DNA from 2 places in the Shinella sp. genome. Region 1 is predicted to be linked to the other one. Evidence: predicted binding sites of a transcription regulator. Region 1 holds the regulator's gene; the other holds the start of a gene.
The links. Region 1 encodes PhoB, which activates phosphate uptake and scavenging genes when phosphate is short. Its sites were predicted from a motif close to TGTCATNNANCTGTCAT; they were not measured.
Positions count from the first base shown of each region.

Region 2: the regulator PhoB is predicted to act here: its motif matches at 1,522-1,538, upstream of phnC (phosphonate ABC transporter ATP-binding protein).

Region 1 is NZ_JBQVPI010000009.1:187,305-192,725, forward strand. Features, by position in the region: gene pstB (phosphate ABC transporter ATP-binding protein PstB) at 1-413, shown strand, start outside; gene phoU (phosphate signaling complex protein PhoU) at 521-1,249, shown strand; gene phoB (phosphate regulon transcriptional regulator PhoB) at 1,264-1,947, shown strand; gene ACT6VE_RS18435 (GcrA family cell cycle regulator) at 2,083-2,619, opposite strand; gene ACT6VE_RS18440 (aspartate aminotransferase family protein) at 3,045-4,235, shown strand; gene argF (ornithine carbamoyltransferase) at 4,263-5,174, shown strand; gene ACT6VE_RS18450 (Hsp33 family molecular chaperone) at 5,369-5,421, shown strand, end outside.
Region 2 is NZ_JBQVPI010000004.1:60,401-65,821, reverse strand. Features, by position in the region: gene phnK (phosphonate C-P lyase system protein PhnK) at 1-151, shown strand, start outside; gene phnL (phosphonate C-P lyase system protein PhnL) at 154-861, shown strand; gene ACT6VE_RS09250 (DapH/DapD/GlmU-related protein) at 858-1,472, shown strand; gene phnC (phosphonate ABC transporter ATP-binding protein) at 1,628-2,476, shown strand; gene phnD (phosphonate ABC transporter substrate-binding protein) at 2,557-3,462, shown strand; gene phnE (phosphonate ABC transporter, permease protein PhnE) at 3,536-4,498, shown strand; gene phnE (phosphonate ABC transporter, permease protein PhnE) at 4,508-5,421, shown strand, end outside.

The DNA of each region.
Region 1 (5,421 bases):
AGACGAAGCCGGACATGGATGCCATCGTCGAAAAGAGCCTGCAGAAGGCCGGCCTGTGGAACGAGGTGAAGGATCGCCTGCAGGAGGGCGGAACCGGCCTCTCCGGCGGCCAGCAGCAGCGCCTGTGCATCGCGCGTGCCGTCGCCGTCAGCCCGGAAGTCATCCTGATGGATGAGCCGTGCTCGGCGCTCGACCCGATCGCGACCGCCAAGGTCGAGGAACTGATCCATGAGCTGCGCGCCAACTTCACGATCGTTATCGTGACGCACTCGATGCAGCAGGCGGCCCGCGTCTCGCAGCGCACCGCCATGTTCCACCTCGGCAATCTCGTCGAGGAGAACGACACCGACAAGATGTTCACCAACCCGGACGACCAGCGCACGCAGGACTACATCATGGGCCGCTTCGGCTGACGCCTCCGGCGTCGCCAAGTACCCAAGCAATTCCAGCAAAAGTGTGAAACGGTTTTGCGTTCGGAATTGCGTCAAACGAAGAACCCGAGCGCATTAAGGACAGAACCATGTCATCGACCCATATCGTCTCGATTTACGACGAAGAACTGAAATACCTCTCCCGCCGCATCTCCGAGATGGGCGGCACGGCCGAGCAGATGGTGGCGGATGCCGTCCGGGCCCTGGTTGCCACCGATGGCGCCCTGGCGCAGAAGGTCATTTCCGAGGACGTCATCCTCGACACTGCCGAGCGCCAGATCAACGAGAAGGCGATCGTCACGATCGCCAAGCGCCAGCCGATGGCGGCGGATCTGCGCGAAATCATGGGCGCCATCCGCATCGCGGCCGAACTGGAGCGCGTCGGCGACCTTGGCAAGAACACCGCCAAGCGCGTTATCGCCGTGCAGAGCTCGGGCATGCCGCGCAAGCTCACCCGTGGTCTCGAGCATCTCGCGGAACTCGCGCTGATGCAGCTGAAAGAAGTCCTCGACGTCTACGCGACCCGCTCGATCGAGAAGGCCAAGGCCATCCGCGAGCGCGACGACGAGATCGACGCGATCTACACATCGCTGTTCCGCGAACTCCTGACCTACATGATGGAAGATCCGCGCAACATCACGCCCTGCACGCATCTGCTGTTCTGCGCCAAGAACATCGAGCGCATTGGCGACCACGCGACCAACATTGCGGAAACCATCTACTATATGGCGACCGGCTCGCAGCCCGAGGGTGAGCGCCCGAAGGACGACACCACGACGTCGGTTGTCACTGCCGACGTTACCGACGCCTCCGAGTAAGGAGTTTCACCTCCATGGTGCCCAGAATTGCCGTCGTCGAAGACGAGGAAGCGCTCAGCGTCCTCCTGCGCTACAATCTCGAGGCCGAAGGTTTTGAGGTCGATACGATCCTGAACGGTGACGAGGCCGAGATGCGCCTGCAGGAGCGACTGCCGGACCTTCTCATCCTCGATTGGATGCTGCCGGGCGTTTCGGGCATCGAGCTGTGCCGGCGGCTGCGCCAGCGCCCCGAAACCGAGCGCCTGCCGATCATCATGCTGACGGCACGCGGCGAGGAGAGCGAGCGCGTACGTGGGCTCGCGACCGGCGCCGACGACTATGTCGTCAAGCCGTTCTCGACGCCGGAGCTTGTCGCCCGCGTTCGCGCCATGTTGCGCCGCGCAAAGCCCGAGGTCGTCTCGACGGTGCTGCGCTGCGGCGATATCGAACTCGACCGCGAGACGCACCGCGTGCACCGGCGCACTCGCGAAGTCCGCCTCGGCCCGACGGAGTTCCGCCTGCTGGAGTTCCTGATGACCTCGCCCGGCCGCGTCTTCTCGCGCTCGCAGCTTCTCGATGGCGTCTGGGGCCATGACATCTATGTCGACGAACGCACCGTCGACGTGCATGTCGGGCGCCTGCGCAAGGCGCTCAATTTCGCCAACATGCAGGACGTCATCCGCACGGTCCGCGGCGCCGGCTACTCGCTGGAAACCTGAGAAAAACGTTTCCTCCCAAGGACGGAAATGGGCCTTTCGGGGCCTGTTTGCGTTTTTGGGGGCCGTACGCGCCCTTCGTCAGCACAAAAGAAAGGGCCCTTCCGGGCCCTCATCGCATTCAGCTTTTCGTTTCGGCTAGCGCATCCGGCGCCGTTCAGCCGAAGGCTGGTAGGCGAGGCGCTGGTGGTAGGTGCAGTAGGGCGAGTTGTCCGGGGACTCATTGCCGCAGAAGTGGAAGTCGTCGTTCAGCGGGTCGCCGATCGGCCATTTGCAGGTGCGCTCGGTCAGCTCGGTCAGTTCCAGCTTCCGCGACATCGGCACAACCGTCTTGTTGCCGTTGGCGGGAACCGGAAGCTGCTCGATCTGCGCGTCGAAACCGGCGTCGATATCTTCCTTGGCGATGATCATGCCGGCCGGGCGCGTTGCTACGCGAGCGGGGACCGGACGGGCCGCGAAGTTCGACGGCCGCGGCGCTGCAACGACGGGGCGCTTCGGACGGGTGGCGCTTGGTGTGCCGCCGGCTTTCGCACGGCCCGGCAAATTCAGCCGGTGCACTTTGCCGATGACAGCGTTGCGGCTGACGCCGCCGAGCTGCGCAGCGATCTGGCTCGCGCTCAGGCCTTCGCTCCAGAGCTTCGTGAGTTTCTCGACCCGCTCGTCTGTCCAGTTCATCTTCTCGTCTCCGTTCGACGTTCGCAATGTGGGAATCCCTCATCGCGTTCCGGACAGGTCCGGAATTTGAACGCCCTAACTCTTTTGGTGACTAGTTCCGCCGCATGCAGTCTAGTAATTGGTCTTTAACCTAGAGTTCGGGGGACTCTGTGACAAGAGTCGCGGGAATCGGTGCGAATCGATTTCGTAGTTTTCCCCAACTTGCTGCCCTGGTGTGACTCAAGAGCGACACCTTGCGCGCGTATCGTGAATCCTCACGTTGCGGTAGGTTCAGCGGCATTTCAGACGCGCATTTCATTGACATTGCAGGGGGAAATGCCGATAGTGCAGCATGCCGCCGAAAGGCGGTTTTTGATTTTTCTGGAGCCTGGAAAAGTCAAGTCGTAAACGAGTTTTTCCGCATCTCTTTTCGGAGGATCCGCGCCATGGCCGATGCCGCGCCGCTCTATGAAACCTATATGCGTGCACCGCTCCGGTTCACGCGCGGGGAGGGCGTCTGGCTGGTCGCCGAAAATGGCGAGCGATATCTCGATTTCGCCGCCGGCGTCGCCGTCAATTCGCTGGGCCATGCGCATCCCCATCTCGTCGCCGCACTGAAGGACCAGGCCGACAAGGTCTGGCACCTGTCCAACCTCTATGAGGTTCCGGGCCAGGAAATTCTCGGTCGCCGGCTGACGGAGGCGACCTTCGCCGACAAGGTGTTTTTCACCAATTCGGGGGCGGAAGCGCTGGAATGCGCGATCAAGACGGCGCGTCGCTACCATTTCGCCAAGGGTCACCCCGGCAAGTTCCACATCATCACCTTCGACGGCGCCTTCCACGGCCGCACGATCGCGACCATCGCCGCCGGCGGGCAGGAAAAGTACATCGAGGGTTTTGGCCCCAAGGCGCCAGGCTTCCTCAAGGTTCCCTTCGGCGACATCACGGCCGTCAAGGATTCGATCACCGAGGAAACAGCGGCGATCCTGATCGAGCCTGTACAGGGCGAGGGCGGCATCCGCCCGGTGCCGAAGGAATTCATGCAGGAACTGCGCCAGCTCTGCGACGAATATGGCCTGCTGCTGATCCTCGACGAAGTGCAGTCCGGCGTCGGTCGCACCGGTCGCCTGTTCGCCTATGAATGGTCCGGTGTTGCGCCGGACATCATGGCGGTCGCCAAGGGCATCGGCGGCGGCTTCCCGCTCGGCGCCTGCCTTGCGACGAACGAAGCGGCCGCCGGCATGGTCGCCGGCACGCACGGCTCCACCTATGGCGGCAATCCGCTCGCCATGGCTGTCGGCAATGCCGTGCTCGACGTCGTGCTGGAAGACGGGTTTCTCGATCATGTCCGCGACATCGCCCTCGTCTTCCGCCAGGGCCTCGCGGCCCTCAAGGACCGTTTCCCGGAGATCATCGAGGATGTCCGCGGCGAAGGCCTGATGCTCGGCATCAAGGCAAAGATTCCGGTCGCCGACCTTCTGAAGGCCGTGCGTGCGGAAAAGCTGCTCGGCGTGCCCGCCGGTGACAATGTGCTGCGGCTGCTGCCGCCGCTTACCGTCACGGCGGAAGAGGCGCGCGAGGGGCTCGCCCGCATCGAGCGCGCAGCCGAAAAGCTGACGGCGGCCAAAGCCGCATAAGCAGGACCGAGACAGACAGGACATATCATGGCCAAGCATTTTCTCGACCTTTCCGCCGTTTCGGAAAGCGATCTCCGCGTCATCATGGACGATGCGCACACGCGAAAGGCCGCCCGCAAGGCCGGCACGGAAGCCAAGCCGCTCGCCGGCAAGATGCTCGCGATGATCTTCGAGAAACCTTCGACCCGAACCCGCGTCTCCTTCGATGTCGGCATGCGCCAGCTCGGCGGCGAGACGCTGTTCCTGTCGGGCACGGAAATGCAGCTCGGCCGCGCCGAGACGATCGGCGACACGGCCAAGGTCCTGTCGCGCTACGTCGATGCCATCATGATCCGCACGACAGACCATAACCGTCTGCTGGAGCTTGCCGAGCACGCCACCGTGCCGGTCATCAACGCGCTGACGGACCTGACGCATCCCTGCCAGATCATGGCCGACATCATGACCTTCGAGGAGCATCGCGGCTCGACGAAAGGCAAGACCTTCGCCTGGACGGGCGACGGCAACAATGTGCTGCATTCCTTCGTCGAGGGCTCGGCCCGCTTCGGCTACACGATGAGGATGGCCGTGCCGATGGGCTCCGAGCCGGATGACAAGATCCTGAACTGGGCGCGCGACAATGGCGGCAACATCCTGCTCGGCCATGATCCCGAGGCGATCATCGACGGCGTCGATCTCGTCGTCACCGACTGCTGGGTCTCGATGAACCAGGAACACCGCGCCCGCGGCCACAACATCTTCCAACCCTATCAGGTCAACAAGCAGATGATGGCGCGTGCGAACCAGGATGCGCTGTTCATGCATTGCCTGCCGGCGCATCGTGGCGAGGAGGTCACTGACGAAGTGATCGACGGCCCGCAGTCGGTGGTTTTCGATGAGGCGGAAAATCGTCTGCATGCGCAAAAATCGATCCTTGCCTGGTGCCTCGGCGCCGTCTGACGGCCGTCTTGAAAAACACGGCGACCGACACGATCTAGGGGCCATCACAGGGCGCTTGTAAGGCGCTCTCTCTGGCGCATGCCCGTCCGGTATGGAATGATCGGGTGATAGCGCTGAATCACGGTAGAATGCCGGTCGCAAGCAGCCGGGCCCATGGCCCGGTGGCTTCCCGGTGTGCAAGGAGCAGAATGATGATGGCTGACAATGCCTTGAAACTCGGTGAGCTCGGTTATTCCGGCGACGACCA
Region 2 (5,421 bases), on a different contig from region 1:
GCACGATCTCGCCGTGGCGCGTCTCCTCTCGCATCGCATGATGGTGATGAAGGACGGTCTCGTCATCGAGCAGGGCCTGACCGACCGCGTGCTCGACGATCCGCGCGAAGCCTATACCCAGCTCCTCGTCTCCTCGATCCTGCAGGTATAACCATGCCCACACCCCTCGTTGTTTCCGAAGTCGCGAAGAGTTTTACCATGCATCTTCGCGATGGCCTGCGCCTGCCGGTCATGTCAAACGTTACCTTCTCGGTAAAGGCTGGCGAATGCGTCGTGCTGGGCGGTCCGTCCGGCATCGGCAAGAGTTCGCTGTTGAAAATGGTCTATGGCAACTATGCCGTCGATAATGGCCAGATCCTGGTCGATCACGACGGCAAGCTGCTCGATCTCGCGACCGCCGATCCACGCACGATCCTGTCGGTTCGCCGGGCGACGCTCGGTTACGTCAGCCAGTTCCTGCGCACCGTGCCGCGTGTTGCGGCCGTCGATGTCGTGGCCGAACCGCTCACGGCCCGTGGCGTCGATGCGGCCGAGGCGAAAGCCATAGCGGAAGCCATGCTGGCCCGTCTCAACCTGCCGCGCGAACTCTGGCAGTTGCCGCCCGCCACCTTCTCCGGCGGCGAACAGCAGCGCGTCAATATCGCCCGCGGCTTCATCACCGATCACCGCATCCTGCTGCTCGATGAGCCGACCGCCTCGCTCGATGCGAAGAACCGCGCCGTCGTCGTCGGCATGATCGAGGAGAAGAAGGCAGCCGGCGTGGCCCTACTCGGCATCTTCCACGACGAGGACGTGCGCGAGAAGGTTGCCGACCGCATCGTCGACGTCTCTGCCTTTTCCCCGCGAAAGGCCGCCGCATGACCAAGCTGTCCGAAACGCCGCTGATCCACCCGACAGCTATCGTCTCCGATACGGTGCTCGGCCGCTACACCGAGATCGCCGAGAACTGCCGCATCAGCGAAGCCGAGATCGGCGACTATTCCTACATCATGGATGGCGGCTCGGTCTGGTGTGCAACGATCGGCAAGTTCGCCAACATCGCCTCGTCGGTGCGCCTCAATGCCACCAATCACCCGATGTGGCGCGCGACGCTGCATCACTTCACCTATCGGGCCAACGATTACTGGCCCGATGCGGAGCAGGAACCGGATTTCTTTGCCTGGCGGCGCGAGCATCGCGTCACCGTTGGCCATGACGTGTGGATCGGCCATGGCTCGACGATTTTGCCGGGTGTCACAATCGGCAACGGGGCTGTCATAGGGTCCGGCGCGGTCGTCACAAAAGACGTCGAACCCTACATGATCGTCGGCGGCGTGGCAGCGAAAGTCATCCGCGAACGCTTCCCGCGAAGCATCGCCGAACGCATGGAAAAACTCGCCTGGTGGGACTGGGATCATGCCCGGTTGCGTGCCGCTTTGGACGACTTTCGCAAATTTGACGCAGAAGCCTTTCTTGCCCGTCACGACGGTTGAGCGGGCATGTGCAATGCCGGAAATTCAGGCCTGTGGACTGTAATTTTTCCGACATGAAACTGACATCGCCGCTTCATCAACAGCGTTTACAGCCAATCCCGAAAACGACATCGCCCCACCATGGGCTCATTACTGGAAATTATGAGGGATCCGCCATGTTCCGACTGAAGAATGTCACCCGCCGTTTTGGCGAGCGCGTTGCGGTCGACGCTGTGACCTTCGACATCCCGCAGGGCCAGATGGTCGGCGTCATCGGCCGCTCGGGTGCCGGCAAGTCCACCATGCTGCGCATGATCAACCGTCTTGCCGATCCGAGTGAAGGCTCGATCCACTTCAACGACGTCGTGGTCTCGTCGTTGCGCGGTTCGGGCTTACGCAACTGGCAGCGTGACTGTGCGATGATCTTCCAGCAGTTCAACCTCGTGCCGCGCCTCGACGTCCTGACCAACGTGCTGCTCGGCCGCCTCAACCACCGTTCGACGACGCTCAGCATCCTCAATCTCTTCACCCGCGAAGAGCGCATCATGGCGATTGCCGCCCTCGAGCGCCTAGGCATCGAGCAGACGGCGCTCCAGCCGGCCGGCACGCTGTCCGGCGGGCAGCAGCAGCGCGTGGCGATTGCCCGCGCCCTGATGCAGAACCCGAAGATGCTCCTCGCCGACGAGCCGATCGCCTCGCTCGACCCGCTGAACGCCAAGATCGTGATGGACGCGCTGCGCGACATCAACGAGCGCGAGGGCATCACCGTCATCACCAACCTTCATACGCTCGACACGGCACGCGCCTATTGCGAACGCATCATCGGCATGGCGCACGGCCGCGTCGTGTTCGACGGATCGGCACGCGAACTCGACAGCGAAGCGGTGCGCACGATCTACGGCACGGGCGCCGATGGCGCGGAGATCGACGAGAGCCTCACCTCCACGGCGATCCGCAACCCGGCCCGTCAGGACAATATCAAGGAATCCGCCAGCCCGACACCGCTGGCACTGGCCGGGCTCTGAGCCTCGCCGGGATCGAACGACCCGCGTAAAGGGTCAGACAACTTCCAGTCCGGCAAAGCCGGTCAAACAGGAGAGAGACCATGCTGAAGAAAGTACTTCTCGGCGCCGTCGCGCTCATCGCGCTCGCCGGCCACGTCCAGGCTGAAGACCTCAAGGAATTCCGCGTCGGTATCATCGGCGGCGAAAACGAAGCCGACCGCCTGCGTAACTACCAGTGCCTCGGCGATCACCTGAAGGCCGAACTCGGCTTCGAGAAGGTCTCGTTCTTCCCGGCTGCCGACTATGACGGCGTTATCCAGGGCCTGCTCGGCGGCACGCTCGACTACGCCGAACTCGGCGCGTCCGGCTTTGCCAAGATCTACCTCGCGAAGGCTGACGCCGTCGAGCCGATCCTGACGACCGTCCAGACCGACGGCTCGACCGGCTACCACTCGATCATGGTCGCCCGCAAGGATTCCGGCATCACCAAGCTCGAAGACCTCAAGGGCAAGAAGCTCGGCTTCGCCGACCCGGACTCGACCTCGGGCTACCTCGTACCGCTCGTCACCCTGCCGGAAGCCATCGGCGGCCCGGTCAAGGAATATTTCGCTGAAACCGGCTTCGGCGGCGGTCACGAAAACCTCGTCCTCGAAGTGCTGAAGGGCACCTTCGATGCCGGCACGACCTTCGGTTCGGGCGTTGGCGAGTGGAAGGACGGTTATACGTCCGGCAACCTGCACAAGATGGTCGAGAAGGGCATTCTCGACATGAACGACATCGTCGAACTCTGGAAGTCGCCGCTGATCCCGAACGGCCCGATCGTCGTTCGCACCTCGATGGCTGACGAGACCAAGGCGAAGTTCAAGCAGTTCATGCTCGACCTGCCGAAGAAGGACGCAGCCTGCTTCTCCGCCGTCATGGGCGGCGACTTCACCGCGTTCACGGAAGTCAACGTCGACTTCTACAAGCCGATCATCGACGCCCGCAAGGCAACGATCGGCGGCTGATAGCCACGCAGACACTGGCGCCGGCCGCAACCCGGCCGGCGCCTCGTCTTTTTTGAGCCCAGGCGGAACAGACATGGCCTTGAACACGCTTCACGACGGCTTCAGCGAGAAGGGCGCTCTCATCGAGCGGCACTGGCAGGAGTTGAACGCACGGCGCCGCCTCTACACCTGGCTCGGGCTCGCCATCCTTGCTGTTGCACTTTCCGGTTCGCTCTGGTTCGCCAACGAGACGAATGCCGGCAAATTCTTCGACCGGCTGCCCTATCTCTTCGACTTCGTCGGCGACATGGTGCCGCGCGATGGCTTCGAAGTGTTCCGCGCGCTGTTCGATCTACCGTCGCCCTATGATGACGGCAGCTTCAAGTACAATTATCCCGAAGGCCGGCTCTATCTCACCGAGAGCTTCTACATCCCGGAATATTTCCACAAGATGCTGGAGACGCTGAACATCGCGCTGTTCTCCACGCTGATCGGCATGGTCTTCGGTTTCCTGCTTTGTTTCCTGGCCGCCAAGAACCTCGTCGCCAACCGCCTGCTGCGCGGCTTCGTTCGCCGTTTCATGGAAATCCTGCGCGCGTTCCCGGAAGTGGTGCTCGCCGGCTTCTTCCTCGCCATTCTTTCCCTTGGGCCTCTCCCAGCCGTCATCGCCGTGTCGATCCACACGGTCGGCGCACTCGGAAAGCTGTTCTTCGAGGTGGTCGAGAATGCTGACATGAAGGCGGAGGAGGGGCTTCGCGCCGTCGGCGCCAGCTGGATCGAGCGCGTCTGGTTCGGCATCGTGCCGCAGGTCCTGCCGAACTTCGTGAGCTATTTCCTGCTGCGCCTCGAAATCAACGTGCGTGCCTCGACGATCATCGGCGCCGTCGGCGGCGGCGGTATCGGCGAATTGCTGCGCCTGTCGATCGGCCAGAACCATCAGGCGAAGACGCTTGCCATCGTGCTGCTTCTCCTCATCACCATCATCGCCGTCGACCAGTTTTCCGCCTGGCTGCGCCGCAAGCTCGTGGGCGATCATGCCTTCCGGCTGGCCCAATAGGAGTGTGCCATGACGACCCTCAATCCCGCACAGATGGATGAGATCGCGGCACGCCATCCGGCCGTCTTCCACCGCTCGTTCTGGCAACGTTTTCGCGTCGCCATCATCACCGGCGGCTTCGTGCTCTACGCGCTCTATTGCTGGTGGTTCTTTGCCATCGGCCATGTGCTGACCACGGCCAACTGGAACATTGCCGGCACCTATCTCGCCGACTGGGTTTCCTACGAGGTGCGCCCGGAAGTGGCGATCGCTCCCGATGGCGCCATGAAGCTCACCTATCCACGCTTTTCGCCGCTCGGACCCAATGCCGCGCCGGACTGGGTGGAGATCGAGCTTGGTACGATGACCCGCACCACGCCGGCCGCAGATGCCGCAAGCACGGCGGCCAAGAAACCGGCATCCATGGGCTTCATGGGAACCGGCGCCACCCTCGGCGGCTCGGCGGCTGCCGTGGAAGGCCTGGCAACCGCGACGACGCGCGACGAAGAGGTGGTCAAGCGTGCAAAGATCACGCTCAATTCCTCGACGAGCGTCGAGGTCGTGCCGGAGCGTGTGACCGTGCAGCATGCCGGCGAGACGCTGGTCGTCGATATGGATGGGGCCGAGATGGCAGTCGAGGGCGCACTTCCAGCCTGGGCGACGCAGAAGACGCCAGGTCAGAAGATCACGCTTGCATTTGGCTTTGCCGGCTGGGGCGAGATCGAGCCGGGCGATATCAGCATCCGCAGGCGCTTCCTCGGCTGGGCGAACTTCATCTTCGACACGAACTCGCCCTTCCATGGAAAGTCGACTTCGGAAGTCGTCTCGCTGATCACCTCGGGAGACCGGATCGACGCGAAGCAATCGAACCTCTCGCTCGCCTGGAACAACATTCTCTACAACGCGGAATGGCAGCATCTCGACGTTTGGACGAAGCTGCTCCA